DNA from 2 places in the Micrococcus sp. ACRRV genome. Region 2 is predicted to be linked to the other one. Evidence: riboswitches for the same ligand, from Rfam matches in the RefSeq annotation. Region 2 holds a riboswitch; the other holds the start of a gene.
What was found. Region 2 has a riboswitch for thiamine pyrophosphate ahead of MHY29_RS03130 (FAD-dependent oxidoreductase). Riboswitches for the same ligand answer to the same signal wherever they lie in the genome.

Region 1 (10,451 bases), on a different contig from region 2:
CGGCAGATGGACGCGCGGGCCTCGCCGGGGTCGGGAGGGGGCACGGCGTTGAGAGCCGGTACGGCGGCGGCACCCCCGCCCTGGGGCGGGAGGGAGCTGCGCCGATAGCGTGGGCGGCAGGCACCCGGGGCCGACAGGCCCAGACCCGAGAGGACACCGCCATGGCCACCCCGCATCACCCCGACCAGCCCGCCGACGCCCACCGCTCCGACCACCTCGCCCGCGCCACGGACGAGAACTCCGGCCACGCCGTCGCCGGGGACACCCCGCCCGCAGAGGGCCTGGGCGTCGGTCCGACCAACCCCGGCATGGAGGCCGACAAGTCCGGCGAGGGCGGCATGGGCAGGATCCTGCTCGGCCTGCTCATCGCGCTGGTCGTCATCGGAGTCCTGCTGTTCGTGATCGGCCGCATCTCCTCCATCGGCTGAGCGCACCACGCGCCCTGAGCACACGACGGGGCGGGCACCGGATCACCGGTGCCCGCCCCGTCGTCGTCCCGGGACGCTCAGGCGGAGTGCGACCCGCCGCCGTGCCCGCGGCCGGGCCGGTCCGAGTGGTGCAGCTCCTCGCGGGCGCCGGCGCCATGGCCCTGCTCCGTGCGCATGAGCTCGGCGTCCTCATCGCCCCACAGCGGGACGTTCTTCGCCTCGGGCAGGTCGGCGAGGCGGAAGTGCGGGTCCTCGCCGGCCTTGAGCTTGCGCTCGTAGTCCTGGAGCAGCTTCACGGCCAGCCCGCCGAGCGGGATGATCGCCACCAGGTTGATCGTCGCCATGAGCGCGGCGAAGGTGTCCGCGAGGTTCCACACCAGGGACACGGTGCCGAGGGCGCCGCCGACGACGCACAGCAGCACCAGCACGCGGAACGCCGTGATCCACTGCGGGGCGCGCTCCCCGGCCAGGTAGCGGATGTTGGCCTCGCCGTAGTAGGTGTTGCCGAGCACGGAGGACCAGGCGAGGAAGAAGATCACCACGGTGAGGAACGGGCCCGCCCAGGCGCCCACGGCCTGCTGGAGCGCATTCTGCGTGACCACCATGCCGAGGGCGTCCGTGTTCCCGTACTCGGGGTTGGAGAGCAGGATGATGAACGCGGTCGCGGAGCAGACCAGCAGGGTGTCGAAGTACACGCCCAGGGACTGCACGAAGCCCTGCTTGGCCGGGTGGGACACGGCGGCCGCGGCGGCCGCGTTCGGGGCGGAGCCCATGCCGGCCTCGTTGGAGAACATGCCGCGGCGCACGCCCTGCATCACCATCGCCATGCCGACGGCGGCGCCCGCCACCTGCTCGAACCCGAGCGCGTGGCGCACGATCAGCGCGAACATCGCGGGGATCTCCGTGATGTTGATGACCATGACCACCACGGCCAGCAGGACGTAGGCCACGGCCATGACCGGGACGATCACGTTGGTCACGGAGGAGAGGCGCTGGACGCCGCCGAAGATGACCAGGGCCGTGATCACGGCCAGCGCGACGCCCACGATCCACGCGGTGGTGGTGGAGGCGCCCCAGTTGGCCTGCACGGACTCGGAGATCGAGTTGGACTGCACCGCGTTGAACACGAACCCGTAGGTCACCGTGATGGCCACGGCGAACAGGGCCGCCAGCCACTTCAGGCCCAGGCCGTCCCGGATGTAGTACGCCGGCCCGCCGAAGAAGCCGTCTCTGTCCTTCCGCTTGTACAGCTGCGCCAGCGTGGACTCCACGAACGCGGTGGCGCCGCCGAGGATCGCCATCACCCACATCCAGAACACGGCGCCGGGGCCGCCGAGCACGATCGCGATGGCCACGCCGGCCACGTTGCCCGTGCCCACGCGGGAGGCCGCGGAGATCGTGAACGCGCGGAAGGGGGAGACGCCGTCGTCCGCGCCGCCCTCCGGGCTCTTGGCCGCCACGGAGCGGATCATCTCCGGGAGCATGCGGACCTGCACGCCCACGGTGCGGACGGTGAACCACACGCCGGCGAACGCCAGCAGGGCCATGACCAGATACCAGTACTTCGAGTTGAACGCGCTGATCGCGTCGGCGAGGGCTCCCATGGTGGCCACGCTACGTCATGGCACCCCGGGACCCGCCCTGGTCGACGCGTCGGGCGGGTGCGGCTCGACGGCGCCCCGCCCCTAGGCCGGGGGGTGCGTGGTGGCGTCCCAGAGCTGCACCACGTGCCGCATGCGGCGGCGCATCTCGTCCGCCGACACCCCGGCGGCGGTGTTCCGGGCGGCCGAGCGGGCCAGGTCGTCGGCCAGCTCGTTCCCGTGCGTGCCGGCGTGGCCCTTCACCCAGAGGGTGGACACCTCCACCCCGGCAGACCCGGCCAGGTCCACGGCGGCCAACAGGCGCCGCAGGGCGCGACGGATCCGCTCGCCACGGGCGTCGCCGAGGGTCAGGCGTTCGCGGTGCGCCTCCCGGAGCAGGGCGAGGGCGGCCCGCGAGTCCGAGTGGATGAGCACCCGCTCATCGGGGGTGCCGGACCACGCCGCCATCAGATGGCCCAGGGTGAGGGCCTCGAGCTCGGCCTCGAGGGGGATGGTCGCGCCCGGGAGCGCGTGGGCGGCCCACGGGCCGGAGCGGGTGACGGCCGCGGCGCCGCCGGTGCGCGTGCCGCGCAGCACGGACCCGTCCACGTAGACGTGCCGCACCTCCGCCGGGTCCGTGTAGGACAGGCTGTGCATCAGGTCCGGCACGGAGCGGCGCACGAACCGGTCCACGCGCCGCCGCGCCAGGAACACCCGGGAGGCCCGTTCCACCTCCGCACTGGCCTGGTGTGCCTCCCGCAGGGTCTCCAGGGGCACCCGCTCCGCTCCGCTGGCGGCCACCGCCTCGCCGTCCACGTCCGGGAGCAGGTAGCTGGAGCGCTGCGAGCCCACGGGCGACTCGTCCAGCCGGTAGGACACCACCCGCAGCCAGGGCGGGGCGATCGCCCGCAGCAGGGTCAGCAGCTCGGCGTCGTCGTTGGAGCGCAGCCGCACGATCACGGGCCGCCCCTCGGGCAGGTCCCCGGCCACGGTGTCCCAGAAGTACCCCAGCCGCGCCGCCGGGACCACGCCCGTCAGCACCAGGCCCTTGACGTCGTCGCCGAGCTCCCGCAGCTCCAGGTGCCGGGAGACGAACACGATCCCGTCCCGCACCGGGTGCAGGTCCAGCCGCAACGCCCGCCCGTGGTCGACGCCGGGGAGCATGGCCAGCGGGCGGGCGACCACGCGCACCCCGTCCTGCCGGCCGGCACCGGTCCGGGGTGCGCCGGCCGGACACGACGGGCCAGGACGTCGGCCCCGTCCGGTGCGGGCGCGCCGGCGCGGGAGGCGCGGGGTCCCGTGAAGGCCCACATCGGGTCCAGCAACGCATCCGGGGAGGAGGCGTCGGTGTCGAAGTGGAGGGACCTCACCTGCCCCTCTCGAGGATGAGTGCTGCTGTTGTCCATGAGGCTGCCGGCGGGTTTGGCGGGGCCGCTCCGGCAGTGGTTCGCCGGGACCGGGGCGGCGGGCTGGCTGGCGACGAGGGCCCGCCCAGGGCGGTGCCCGCGCCGTCCACGTCCCGACCACGATAGTGAGCGCCCCCGGCTCAGGGCAGACCTGGTCGCCCGCGCGATGGGCCGCACCGGCGTCCTCCTCAGAGCGCTCCGGTGCGCCGTGCCTGGACGTCCGGGCCCAGGCGGAGGCCCAGCGCGGCGGCCTGATTCCGCTGCTGGCGCAAGGCGGCGGTGCCCAGCAGGGCGGCCAACGCCCGCTCGCCCTCCTCGGGCGTGTGGGCGGCGTCGACGAGGAGCCGGTGCAGGCCCAGCCCGCCGAGGCCCAGCGCGAGCGCGGAGAGGACCACGTCCGCGCCGTCGCGGTGGCGCAGCAGCACGGCCTCCGCCTCCTCCGCCCGGCCGGCGAGGTCCTCCACCCGGCGGGCGGCGCAGGCCCGCTCCACGTCCGCGACGATCCGGTCCGCCACCCGCGCCAGCAGCGTCTGCTTGTCCGGGACGTGCCAGTACAGGGCGGAGGCCTGCACCCCCAGCACGGAGGCCACCCGCCGCATGGACAGGTCCCCCATGCCGAAGTCCTGCAGGATCCCCACGGCGGCGTCCACCACGTCCTCCGCGCTCAGGCGGCCGCGGGCGGAGGAGGTGCTCATGCGGTCACGCTACCCGGCGGTCAGCGCCCCGTCCGCCGCGGCGCCGTGCAGCACGCCGTCGGCCCCCATGCGCACGGTCCGGTCCGCCATGACGGCGGCCTCGGCGGCGTCGTGCGTCACGACGACGGCGCTCACCCCCTCCGCGCGCAGCACCGTCCGGATGTCCGCGGCCAGGCGGGTGCGCAGGTCCGCGTCGAGGGCGGAGAGCGGCTCGTCCAGCAGCAGCACCGCCGGGGACGGAGCCAGCGAGCGCGCCAGGGCGACCCGCTGAGCCTGCCCGCCGGAGAGGGTCTGCACGGGCCGGTCGGCCAGCGCGGCGAGGTCCACGAGCTCCAGGAGCTCCGCCACGCGGGCGTCCCGGCGGGAGCGGTCCCAGCCGGCGGCCTCCACCCCGTAGGCCACGTTGCGGGCCACCGTGCGGTGGGGGAACAGCTGCCCGTCCTGGAAGACCATGCCCACGCCGCGCCGGTGCGTGGGCACCGCGGTGACGTCCCGGCCGGCGAGCTCCACGGTGCCCGCGGGGACGTCCTCCAGGCCGGCGATCCCGCGCAGCACCGTGGACTTCCCCGAGCCCGAGGGCCCCAGGAGGGCCACGATCTCCCCGGGGGCGAGGTCCAGGTCCGCCCGGGTCACCGGCACGGACCCGTCCGGGTAGGCGACGGCCAGCCCCCGCAGCCGGAGGGCGGGCGCGGCATCGTGGTGGTGCATGCGGGCGGGCATCAGAGACCTCCGGAGGGGGCGGCGCCGCGGGGGCGCAGGCGTTCGCAGGCGAGGAGGGCGCCGGCGCTGAGCACGGCGAGCACCACGGCGGCCGCCAGCGCCATGCCGTGGTTGTCCGCGCCGGGGCGGCCGATCAGCCGGGCGATCAGCACGGGCAGGGTGGGACGGTCCGCGGCGGCGAGGAAGCTCGTGGCCCCGAACTCGCCGAGGGACACGGCGAACGCGAAGCCCGCCGCCACCCCCACGCCGCGGGCCAGGAACGGGCCGTCCACGGTGGCGAGCACGCGCCACGGCCCGGCACCGAGCGTGCGCGCGGCCTCGCGCAGCCGCGGGTCCACGGCCCCGAGCACCGGCACCAGCGCGCGCACCGCCAGGGGGACGGCGATCACGGACTGCGCCAGGGGCACGAGCGCACCCGACGCCGCCAGGTCGGGGGCCGCGGCGCGCAGCGAGACGATGAACCCGAAGCCCACCGTCACCGCGGACACCCCCAGCGGCAGCAGCAGCGCCCCGTCCAGGGCCCGCTGGGCCGCGCGCCCCGCCCGGGAGCGCACCGGGCGGGTGAGCACCAGGGCCAGCGGCACGGCCACGACGAGCGTCACCACGGTGGCGTCCACGGCGGTGCGCAGGGACTGCTCGAGGGCCTGCGCCGGGGTCACCCCGCCCGCGAAGCCCGTGCCGGGGCTGGTGGCCAGCAGCCGGTAGTTCCGCAGCCCCCAGCCCTCGGCCGAGTGCAGGGAGCCGGCCAGCAGGGCCAGGATCGGGGCGACCACGAGCGCCAGGACGGCCAGGGTCACGGCCGCCGGGACGGCGTCGGCCCGGGTGAGCGGGCGCGCAGGGGCCTCCCCGAGGCGGAGGGCGCGGCGGGCCCGCGCGGCGGCGGCGCCCGAGGCGAGGATGGCCGCCAGCACGACCGCCAGCTGCACCGTGGAGAGCACGGCGGCGGTGCGCAGGTCCAGGTACACGGTGGTCTGCGCCCAGATCTCGGTCTCCAGGGTGCCCGGCCCGGGCCGGCCGAGCGTCTGCACGATCCCGAACGCGGACGCGCAGAACAGGAACACCAGGGCAGCGGCGCCCGCCACGGCCGGGGCCAGCTGGGGCAGGGTCACCGTGCGGAACGCCCGCCACGGGGACGCGCCCAGGGTGCGCGCCGCCTCGGCCTGCCGCGGGTCCAGGGCGGCCCACAGGCCGCCCACCTGCCGCACCACCACGGACACGTTGAAGAACACCATCGCCATCACGACGGCGGTGCTCGTCTGGTCCAGGCCCGTCCACCCGAGGGGGCCGTCGGCGGCAAGCAGCGCGCGGAACGCGGCGCCGACCACCACGGTGGGGAGCACGAACGGCACCGTCACCACCGCCCGGGCGAGGCCGCGGCCGGGGAACGCGCGGCGGTGCAGCGCGAACGCCGTGGGCACGCCCAGCGCCACCGAGGCCGCCGTGCCCGCGGCCGCCAGGCCCAGGGTGTTCCCCAGGATCCGCCAGGTGCGGGACGCGCCCAGGGTCTGCGCGAAGGCGGACAGGTCCAGGCCGCCGGTCGGGTCGCCGGCGGCGTCCACCGAGGCCACGCCCCGCCACAGCATGGCGGCCACGGGCCAGGCGAAGAGGACCAGCAGGAACAAGACCGGGACGGCCGCGCTCAGCAGCCACAGCGGAGCGAGGCCGTCCCCGGCGGCGCGTCGGCCCCGCGGCGGACGCGGCGTCGCGCGCCGCCGCCCGCGTGCGGGAGCCGGGGTCGGCATCAGCGGGAGCCCGCCGACTCGGACAGGGCCGTCCACTCCTTGAGCAGGCTCTCCCGCTCGGTGTCGATCTCGGCGGGGTCGGGGGTGATCGGGTCCTCGACCAGCGGGCCGTTCGCCGCCCACTCGGCGGGCAGCTCCACGGTGTCGTCCACCGGGTACATGTACATGTTCTCGGGGATCGCGGCCTGCACGTCCTTCGAGAGCAGGAACTCCACGAAGGCCTTGGCGCCCTCGGGGTTCTCGGCACCGGTCAGCACGCCCGCGTACTCCACCTGCGGGGTGCAGGAGTCCTCGATGACGGCGGTCTGCGGGGCGAAGGCGGGGGAGGAGGAGTAGGAGAGCACCACCGGGAACTCCCCCTTGCCCTCGCCGCCGGAGAAGTCCGTGCTGTAGGCGTCGGACCAGGTGGAGTCCACCTTGGCCCCGCCCTTCAGCAGGTCCTCCCACCAGCCCTGCCAGCCGTCGTCGCCGTACTTCTCCGTGGTGGCGGCCAGGAGGGCCAGGCCCGGGGAGGAGGTGACGGGCGAGGTCACCGCGGTGAGCTTCGCGTACTCCGGGTCGCGGAGCTGGTCGATCGAGGTCGGCTCGGCCACCCCGTGCTCCGTGAACCACGCGGGGTCCGTGTTGAAGCAGACCTGGCCCTGGTCGACCGGGATCATCTTCCCGTCCACCACGAGGTCCTCCGCGGAGGCCGGCAGGTCCGCGGGGGCGACGTCCTGGACGGCCCCCTGGTCCACGAGGCGGTGCGCGGAGTGGTTCTCCACGCCGTACACGCCGTCCGCCACGGGGGCGTCCTTGGACAGCAGGACCTGGCTGACGACGGCGCCCGCGTCGCCCGGCGCGGTGGTCACCAGCCTGTAGCCGGACTCGGCCTCGAACTGCGCGATCAGCTCCTTCGGCAGGGCGAAGGAGTCGTGCGTCATGATCGTGACGGTCCCCTTCGAGCCGGCGGCGGCGGTCCCCGAGGCGGAGGTCGAGGACGAGCCCGAGGCGGACGACGGCGCCGCCGAGGAGGACGCCGCGGACGACGACGACCCGGTCGAGGGCGCGGAGACGGAGCAGCCCGTCAGCGCGAGCGCGGAGAGGCAGGCGGCGGCGAGGACGCCGCGGCGGGTGGTGGCGGTGCGGTGCACGGACATGGTTCCTCCAGCGGGGCGGAGGGGCCGGCCGGCCCGGCCGGGCGGCGGGGGCCGCATCGGCGAGCCGCCCGGGAGGTGGACTCGACTTCCTTCGCCGGCATGACCCGGGCAGGTTCGAGGGTCTGCGGCGGACCGCACTCTCAGCGCGTGGACGCGCTCCCCTGTCGATGTGTGTGAGCCCGAGCATAGCGGGTCCGCCCCCGCCGTACACTCGGCCCCGTGAGCGCATCCGCACCGCCCGCCGTCACCGGCACCTCCACCCCGGCCACCGAGTGGGACAACCGCCGCCCCCATCGCATGTGGCCGCGCATGCTCGTGATCGTCCTGACCCTGGCCGGCCTCGTGGTCCTGGTCCAGTTCTTCCAGGGCATCGCCTCCATCGCCGCGCCCGTGTTCCTCGGCCTGAACCTGGTGATCGTGGCCTACCCGCTGCAGGCGTGGCTGATCCGCCGGGGCCTGCACCCCGTGCTCGGGGCCGCCACCACCGTGGTGGTGGTCTGCGCCGTGATCGCCGCGTTCCTCGGGATGATCGCCTGGTCCGGCATGGAGCTGCTGACGGAGCTGCCCAAGTACGCGGGGCAGTTCCAGCAGATCATGCACGACGCCTCGCAGTGGCTCTCGGACCACGGCGTCACCCCGGACATGGTGAACCAGCAGCTGGCGTCGGTGGACATGTCCGCGGTCACGGGCGCCGCCGTCAGCGCGCTCACCACAATCGCCAGCAACCTCTACGCCGTGCTGGGCCTGCTGATCACCGTGATCATGGGCATGTTCTTCCTGGCCATGGACTCGATGGCCGTGGAGCGGCGCGTGCGCCTGCTCAGCACCGCCCGGCACGAGCTGGGTCAGGCGCTGATCGACTTCGCCGACGGCGTGCGGCGCTACTGGATCGTCACCACCGTGTTCGGGCTGATCGTCGCGGTGCTGGACATGGTCGCGCTCGTGATCATCGGCGTGCCGCTCGCCCTCGTCTGGGGCGTGCTGAGCTTCCTGACCAACTACATCCCGAATGTCGGGTTCATCATCGGCCTGGTCCCGCCGGCCATCCTCGGCCTGGCGGCCGGCGGCTGGCCCGCGTTCCTGTGGGTGGTGGTCAGCTACTCGGTGCTGAACTTCGTCCTGCAGTCCATCATCCAGCCCAAGGTGGCCGGTGACGCCGTCGGCGTGATCCCCACCGTCAGCTTCCTCTCCCTGCTGTTCTGGGCGTGGGTCCTCGGCCCGCTCGGCGCCATCCTCGCGCTGCCGTGCACGCTCCTGGTCAAGGCCGTCCTGATCGACGCCGACCCCAACTCCCGCTGGGTGAACTCCCTGATCGCCTCGGACCTCAAGGGCATGGAGCGGCGGCAGTCCTCCATGCTGGAGCGGCTCCGGCTGCCCCGGGAGCTGATCCGCCACGGCGGGTCCACCGCGAGCCACGCGACGGCCGCGGACGTCCAGGGCGACGACGACGTGGCGCCGGAACGCACCGCGGAGGACGCCGCCCCGGCGCAGGATCGCCGGCGGGTGCGCGCTGCCGCGCAGGAGGCCCGCCTCGAGGGCCCGCCGCCCTCCACCCTCAGGGCGCCGCGCGTGGACCTTCCGGGTGAGCCGGAGCCGGCGACGGCCGACGGGTCCGCGCCCCCGGAGGCTGGGGCAGCACCAGGTCGCTGAGCGTCCCCAGCAGCCGCAGCAGCGGCGGCCCCGGGAAGGGCACCTGCTCCGCCCCGGGGAACAGCGCGGCCGCCGCCTCGGCGGTCGCCGCGTCCGCCTCCGGGTCGGCGTGCGCCGGCCGCAGCACCACCCCCGGGGCCAGGGGCAGCAGGTCCAGGGCGGAGAGCGGTCCGCGGGCGTCGAGGTCCGCGTCGGGTCCCGGCGGCAGCGCGCGCACCGTGCGGACCGAGAGCGCCCGCCCCCGGGCGTCACGGGCGCCGGTGAGCGCGTGGAGCGCCGCCGCGGACGCGGCGTGGTCCGGGTGCAGCCGACCCGGCTGCCAGTGCACGGCCACCTCGCCGGGCGCGACGAACCGCAGCCACGGGTGCGGGTGGGGCTGCGCGGCGCCGCCCCCGTCCCACGGCCCGGCGGCGTGCCCCGCGACGGGCGGGAGCCACAGCACCCTCTCCGCCCCGAGCAGTCCGGCCAGCGCGTCCTCGGCCTGGGCCCGCGTCCACCCCTCGTTCACGGCGGGGTCCAGCAGCGCCGCGGAGACGACGGCGGTGCCGTCCCCGTCCGCGGCCCAGGTCCCGGCGGGGGCGCTGAACAGCGGCGTCCGCAGGGGCAGCCCGGCGGCGCGGGCCACGGCGTCGGCGGTCGCGGCGGCGCGCCCGGCCGTCCCCGCGGCGTCGGAGGGGAGGCGCCAGTGGACGGCCTCCACGGACCCGCGGGTCCCGGCGGCGTGCACGAACGTGGGCCCCTCGCGCCCCGGCAGGGGGCTCGCCCCGCGGACGGGCACCCGCTCGGCCACCCCGGGCAGAAGGCGGGCGGCGTCGGCGTCGTCGGGGTCCGTGAGCACGGCCACGGGCGCGTGCGCGCCGAGGGTCTCGGCCAGCCCGGCGACGGCGTCCCGCGCCTCGGCGAGCAGCCCCGGCACCGGGTGGACGGCCGGCAGCGCGAGCCATAGGCGCTCCGGCACCTCCCACGGCGCGGGAGCGCGCGGCGGCTCCGGGACGGCGGGCGTGCTCATGGGCGGCGGGCACGGGCGACGACGAGGGCGGTGCGGGGCAGCAGATGGAGCATGGGCCGGAGCCTACCGGGTCGAACGTGAG
Region 2 (6,914 bases):
AGAGCAGGGTGGCGGCCAGGGCCGTGACGACGGCGATGGCCCAGCCCGGCACGCGGCGCATCGAGGACAGCAGGGCGATGCGCTCCACACCGCCGTACAGGCATGAGACCGCCGTCGTGAACTGCGCCAGCAGCAGGACGACCGTGTACAGCAGGGCGGCCCAGCCGCCGATCATCGCGGCCAGCTCGACCATGGGCAGCTCGGCGCGGCCGATCAGCTGGGCATGGGCGGTCATCGCGGCCATCACCGCGCCGGCCATCACCACGAGGCCCAGTGCCCCGAGCCCGGCCCCGGCGACGAGGGAGCGGCCCGACGAGGAGCTCTCCTCGCCGATCGGGGCGAGCACCGCGTAGGCCAGCTGGATGTTGAACGCCACGTACAGCACGCCCGAGAGCCACCACTGGTTGATCAGCGGGGACGAGGTCACGAGCGCGGCGACGTCGTCCACCGCGGCCCCCGGGTTCGCCAGCCCCCACACCGCGACGCCGACGGCGACCACGATGATCAGGGGGACCACCACGGCCTGGACGCGCACGAGGCCCGTGATGCCGGCCAGCACCGAGACCACGCAGACGGCCGCCATCACCAGCGAGCCCACGAGCGAGGGCAGCCCGAACGCGGTGTGCACCGCCGCCCCGGCCCCGGCCAGCATGATCACCAGCGTCCCCAGCAGGGACGTGGTGATGCACAGGTCCGCGAACCAGGTGGGCACGCGCGACGTCGTGGGGTTCACGATCCGGTGGATGTCCGTGGTCCGCAGCTTCTGCGCCAGCCGCAGCACGATCACCGCGAGCAGGAAGAACAGCGCGCCGGCGATCACGAGCGCCCCCGTGCCGCCCCAGAGACCGAAGCTCACGAAGTACTGCAGGATCTCGTTGCCCGAGGCGTACCCGGCGCCGATGGTGGTGCCGATGAACGTGGCGGCGATCCCGAGCGGGGAGGTTGGCCGCAGCGGCGCCGACTCCTCGGCTCGGCCGGGGTGCGCGGGAGAGCTCTCTGTGACGTGGGACATGCGACTACATTCTCATGGACGGGATCGGCCCGGCCCGGGCGGCCGATCCGCCCCGACCCGAAGGAGCCCCCGCATGACCTCCGCCGTCCCCCGCGTGCTCAGCATCGCCGGCTCCGACTCCGGCGGCGGCGCCGGTGTCCAGGCCGACTTGAAGACCATCGCCGCGTGGGGCGGCTACGGGATGACCGCGATCACCGCGATCACCGCCCAGAACACGCAGGGCGTGCAGGCCGTCCACCCGCTGCCGGTGGACGTGGTGCGCGCCCAGCTCGACTCGGTCGCCGCCGACATCGCCGTGGACGCCGTGAAGATCGGCATGCTCGGCACGGTGGAGCTCATGCGGGCCGTCGCCGGCTGGCTCGAGGAGACCCGACCCGCCGTCGTCGTGCTGGACCCGGTCATGGTGGCCTCGAGCGGGGACGCCCTCACCACGGCGGGCGACGACAACGGGCGCGCCGCGTGGGCCCGGCTGCTGCGGGCGGCGCACCTGGTGACCCCCAACATGCCCGAGCTGGCCCGGCTGACCGGGCGGGACGCGACGGACTGGGACGCCGCCCTCGACGCGGCCCGGGGCCTGGCCGCCGAGCACGACGTGACGGTCCTGCTCAAGGGCGGGCACCTGGACGAGGCCGAGGCGGCGGAGGTGCCGGACGCCGTCGTGCGCGTGGACGGGGCCGTGCACGAGGTGCGCGGCCCGCGCGTGACGACCCGCGCCTCGCACGGCACCGGCTGCACCCTCTCCTCGGCCCTGGCCACGCTGGCCGGCGCGGGCCTGAGCTGGGAGGACGCGCTCGAGCGGGCCAAGCCGTGGCTGGCCGACGCGATGCGGGCGGGGGAGGCCCTCGCGGTCGGGGACGCCTCGCGGCCGACGTGGCACGGGCCCGTCGACCACGGTCACGCGCAGCGGGGCTGAGGCGAGGCGTCCGCTCAGTCGCGGCGCCGCCGGGCCCGGGACTCCCGCCACGACGACCACGCGAACTGTGCCGCCCAGAGCAGGGCGAGGCCCGCGGCCATGAAGCCGACGGTGAAGAGCGCGCTGGAGGCGTCGCCGCCGAGGACCAGATCGCCCAGGCCGAAGAACAGCGCGGTCGGGAGTGCGATCACGAGGAGACCCGCGAGGGTGATGAGGACGATGAGGGAGGCCCGTTTCATGGCTCAGGATCATGACACAGCACGTCGAGGCGGGGCCGAGGGCCGGACCGGGCCACCGCCGTCCCCGGCCGTGCGCATCGCGCTGTGGGCGCCGGCCGGCTGGGTGGTGCTGCTCGCGGCGCTGGTGATCGCCGGACCCGTCCTGCCCGTGCCGACGGCGGTGGCCCTCGGGGCGTGGGCCGTCTCGCTGGTCCTCCCGCTGGCGGCGCTGCCCGCGCTGTGGCCTCGGCCGGTGGCTGTCAGGCGGCCCGGACCCGTCGTGGCCTACGCGGTCCTGGCCGTGCTGCGCTGCGTGCTCTTCGCGTGGGACCGCAGCGTGGACGCGTTCTATCCGGCCGCGCCCCTGGACGTCGGGTTGTGCCTCGGCATGGTCCTGGCCGCCCGCCGGCTCCCCCGGGGATGACGACGGGCGGCCACCCGAAGGTGACCGCCCGGTCTGTGGTGCCCCCGGCAGGATTCGAACCTGCGGCCTTCTGCTCCGGAGGCAGACGCTCTATCCCCTGAGCTACGGAGGCGGGGGTCGCGACGCGTCGAGCGCGTTGCGGACTCGTCGACTCTACACCATCAGGACGGCCCGTCCGTGACCTCCCCACGGGGCACGTCAGCCGGGCAGGCCCGCGCGCAGCGTCCGGGCCGCCGCCTCGGGGTCGGCCGCCTGCGTCACGGCCCGCACCACCACGATGCGCCCCGCGCCGGCCGCGCGGACCTCGGGCAGCCGCTCCGCGTCGACGCCGCCGATGGCGAACCACGGCCGTGCCCCCGCCGGGTCCTCCGCGTCCAGGCGCGCGGCGAGGGTTGGCAGCCCCAGTCCGACGGCGGCCCGGCCCGGCTTCGTGGGCGTCGCCCACACCGGTCCCGTGCAGAAGTAGTCCAGGCCGTCCTCCGCGCGGGCGGCGCGTACGTGGTCCGGGGTGTGGCACGAGCGGCCGAGCACCACGTTCGGGCCCAGCAGGGCGCGGCACTGCGCGGTGGTCAGGTCGGTCTGGCCGGTGTGGAACACGTCCACCCCGGCCAGGGCGGCGACGTCGGCGCGATCGTTGGCGGCCGAGAGCGCCCCGTGCTCCCGGGCCAGCGGGATGAGCACGGCGAACGCGGCCAGCTCGACCGCCACGTCCACGGCCTTGTCCCGCACCTGGATCAGGTCCACCCCGCCGCGGAACGCCGCCGCGCAGAAGCCCCCGAACGCGGCCGTGTCGAGCGTGCCGTCCGGGCGCAGGAACCGCTGCAGGTCGGTGCAGACGTACAGCCGGGAGGCGGCGAGGCGGGCGCGGCGGCCCGCGCCGGGGCCGGTGTCGCCGTCGTCGCGGCCGGCCGCGGTCATCAGGAGCGGATCGGGGGAGTGCATGCGCCCACTGTGGCAGACTGGCCGCAGTTCCATGGGAGCCCGGGCCGCACACGCCGGGCTGAGAGGGCCGCAGGGGCGCACCGCGCCGGCGCGGCCGACCATCACCACTCGATGCGGGTCATGCCGCCGTGAGGAGGACCGGTCCGTGCACGTGGCCGTCGTCGGGGCCGGGATCATCGGCCTCACCGCCGCCGTGCGTCTGCGCGCGGCAGGCCACGCCGTCACCCTGATCGCCCCCGAACTGGACACCGCCGGGCGCCCACACGCCGTGGCCGGCGCCACCCACGCCGCCGCGGGCATGCTCGCCCCGCTCGCCGAGACGCAGTTCAGCCAGGACGCGCTCGCCCCGCTGCTGCAGGCCGGCTGGAAGGGCTGGCCCCTGCTCGTGGATCTGCTCGCCGGCTTCTCCGACGTCGGGACCGGCTTCCGCGCCGAGGGCTCGTGGATCGTGGCGGCGGATCCCTCGGACGTGCTCGCGTGGGAGCACGTGCTCGCGCACGCGTCCGCGCTCGGCCGCCGGGTGGAGCCCGTCGCCGTCCGCGCCCTGCGCCGGGCCGAGCCCGCGCTGGCCCCCGGCCTGGCCGCGGGCTTCGACGCCCCGGACGACCACCAGGTCGACCCCCGCCGGGCGGCCGCGGCCTGCCTGGCGGCCCTCGTGGCCGAGGCCGGTCCCGACGGCGGCCCCCTGCCCGCCGGCGCCGGCCCCGCCGCCCGCCTCGTGTCCGGCACGGTCACGTCCACCGACCCGGTGGGCTCCGGCGTGGGGCTCACGCTCGAGTCGGGGGCGGCGATCGACGCGGACGCCGCCGTGCTGGCTGCCGGCCTGGGGCACCGGGGCATCGGCGGGGCGGCCACCGCCGAGGTGCCGCTGCGCCCCGTCCACGGGGATGTGCTGCGCCTGCGCGTGCGGCCCGAGCAGCTGCTGCCGGGGGAGGACCACCTGATCACCCGCACGGTCCGCGGTCTCGTCCACGGCCGGCAGGTCTACCTGGTGCCCCGCGCGGACGGGACCCTCGTGGTCGGCGCGTCGGCCCGCGAGGACGGCCTCGCCGGCACGTCGGCCGGGTCCGTCCTCGACCTGCTGGCCGACGCCGCCGCGATCCTTCCCGCCGTGCGCGAGTGCGAGCTCGCCGAGGTCACCACCGCCGCCCGCCCCGGCACCCCCGACGACGCCCCGCGGGTCGAGGTCGTGCCGGGCGCCCCGGTCGTCGTGGCCACCGGCTTCCACCGCCACGGGATCCTGCTCGCGCCGTGGGCGGCCGGGCGAGTTCTCGACCTGCTGACCGCCCTGCCGAAGGAGACCGCATGAGCACCCTCACCCTGACCCTCAACGGGGAACCCGCCGAGCTGGACGGGCCCACCGTGCGCGACGTCGTCGAGCACGTGACGGGACGCACGGTCCGCGACGACGGCGCCGCCGCTGACGGGCGACGACTCGGCGTGGCCGTGGCCGTGGACGGTGAGGTCGTGCCCCGCTCGGCATGGGCCGCCCGGACGCTGGCCGGCGGCGAGGCCGTCGAGGTCGTCACCGCGGTGCAGGGGGGCTGAGCGGTGGCGCCGCACGACACGACCGAACGCCGCCGCGCCCGGGAGGCGTCGACCGCCGTCCCGCCCCTGCGGATCGGCGGCTACGAGCTGTCCTCCCGCCTGATCATGGGCACCGGCGGCATCACGGACCTCGCCGCGCTGGAGGGCGCGCTGGTCGCCTCGGAGACGACCCTCACGACCGTGGCCCTGCGCCGCTGGTCCACCGACGCCCGCGACGGGCTGATCGCCCTGCTGGACCGGCTCGGCATCGACGTGCTCCCCAACACCGCCGGCTGCCGCACCGCCCGGGACGCCGTCCTCACCGCGCGTCTGGGCCGGGAGGCGCTGGAGACCGAGCTCGTCAAGGTCGAGGTCATCGCCGACGACCGCACCCTGCTGCCCGACGTCGTCGAGACCCTGGATGCCACGGAGCAGCTGGCCGCCGCCGGGTTCACCGTGCTGGCCTACACCTCGGACGACCCGGCCATGGCCCTGCGCCTGGAGCACGCGGGTGCCGCCGCGGTCATGCCCCTGGGCTCGCCCATCGGCTCGGGGCTGGGCATCCTCAACCGCGCACACCTGGAGCTGATCGTCTCGCGCGCCTCCGTGCCGATCGTGCTCGACGCCGGCGTGGGCACCGCCTCGGACGTCGCCCTGGCCATGGAGGCCGGCTGCGACGCCGTCCTGGCGGCCTCCGCCATCACCCGCGCCGCCGAGCCCGCCCGCATGGCGCACGCCTGCCGCCTCGCGCTCGAGGCCGGCTACCACGCGCACCGGGCCGGGCGCATCCCGCGTCGGCTCCACGCCCTGGCGTCCTCCCCGATGGCCGGGCGGATCGGCGGAGCCGAGGAGCGGGCGTGAGCCGGCCGGCGGGGGAGCCGCTCGTCCCCGAGGACCGGGCGCCGCACTCGCTGGATGAGCTCTCCGACACCCAGCTGCAGCGCTTCGCCCGGCACCTGGGCCTGGCCGGCTTCGGCCCGGAGGCGCAGCTGCGGCTGCTCCGCGCCCGCGTGCTCGTCGTCGGCGCGGGCGGGCTCGGCGCCCCCGTGCTCACCTACCTGGCGGCCGCGGGGGTGGGGGAGGTGCACGTCGTCGACGACGACGTGGTGGACCGCTCGAACCTGCACCGCCAGGTGATCCACGTCGAGGCCGACCTCGGCCGTCCCAAGACCGCCTCGGCCGCCGAGACGATGCGCGGGCTGCACCCGGAGATCCGCGTGGTGGAGCACCGGCAGCGGCTCGCCGCGGCGAACGCGCTGGAGCTCGTGGGCGCCGTCGACCTGGTGGTGGACGGCTCGGACAACTACGCCACGCGCTACCTCGTGGCGGACGCCGGCGAGATCGCCGGGGTGCCCGTCGTGTGGGGCGCGATCCTGCGGTTCGCGGGGCAGGTGAGCGTGTTCGCCCCGGGCGGGCCGCTGTACCGGGACGTGTTCCCGGACGAGCCCGAACCCGGCGAGGTGCCCACGTGCGCGCAGGCCGGGGTGCTCGGCGTGCTGCCCGGGATCATCGGCTCCCTCATGGCGGCCGAGGCGGTCAAGCTCCTGGCCGGGGTGGGGGAGCCCCTCACCGGCCGGCTCCTGTCCGTGGACGCCCTCACCATGCGGTTCAGCACCCTGCGCCTGGTGCCGGACCCGGAGCGGACGTCCGTGACGGACCTGTCCGCTCACACCGTGCCGCGGGGCGGGGCGGACCCCGTCGAGTCGGGGGAGATCACCCCGGCCGGGTTGGCCGCCCTGCTCGCCGACCCGGAACGCGCCGCGGCGTTGACCCTCCTCGACGTCCGCGAGGACTGGGAGCGCGGCCTCGCCCGGATCTCGGCGCCCGCCGCAGCGGAGGACCGCCACGTCCGCCTCGACGAGGTGCTCGCCGACCCGG

Region 1: another riboswitch for thiamine pyrophosphate. It lies ahead of MHY29_RS08515 (thiamine ABC transporter substrate binding subunit); the one in region 2 lies ahead of MHY29_RS03130 (FAD-dependent oxidoreductase).

What each region holds. Positions count from the first base shown of each region.
Region 1 is NZ_JAKRNH010000073.1:1,274-11,724, forward strand. Features, by position in the region: gene MHY29_RS08485 (hypothetical protein) at 162-428, shown strand; gene MHY29_RS08490 (sodium:alanine symporter family protein) at 506-2,032, opposite strand; gene MHY29_RS12505 (ribonuclease H family protein) at 2,114-3,193, opposite strand; gene MHY29_RS08500 (TetR family transcriptional regulator) at 3,603-4,109, opposite strand; gene MHY29_RS08505 (ABC transporter ATP-binding protein) at 4,119-4,829, opposite strand; gene MHY29_RS08510 (iron ABC transporter permease) at 4,829-6,571, opposite strand; gene MHY29_RS08515 (thiamine ABC transporter substrate binding subunit) at 6,571-7,710, opposite strand; TPP riboswitch at 7,780-7,883, opposite strand; gene MHY29_RS08520 (AI-2E family transporter) at 7,930-9,360, shown strand; gene MHY29_RS08525 (agmatine deiminase family protein) at 9,266-10,369, opposite strand.
Region 2 is NZ_JAKRNH010000016.1:26,400-33,313, forward strand. Features, by position in the region: gene MHY29_RS03100 (hypothetical protein) at 1-1,012, opposite strand, end outside; gene thiD (bifunctional hydroxymethylpyrimidine kinase/phosphomethylpyrimidine kinase) at 1,086-1,925, shown strand; gene MHY29_RS03110 (hypothetical protein) at 1,940-2,164, opposite strand; gene MHY29_RS03115 (hypothetical protein) at 2,235-2,567, shown strand; tRNA gene MHY29_RS03120 (tRNA-Arg) at 2,604-2,679, opposite strand; gene thiE (thiamine phosphate synthase) at 2,766-3,509, opposite strand; TPP riboswitch at 3,531-3,661, shown strand; gene MHY29_RS03130 (FAD-dependent oxidoreductase) at 3,655-4,818, shown strand; gene thiS (sulfur carrier protein ThiS) at 4,815-5,057, shown strand; gene MHY29_RS03140 (thiazole synthase) at 5,061-5,897, shown strand; gene MHY29_RS03145 (HesA/MoeB/ThiF family protein) at 5,894-6,914, shown strand, end outside.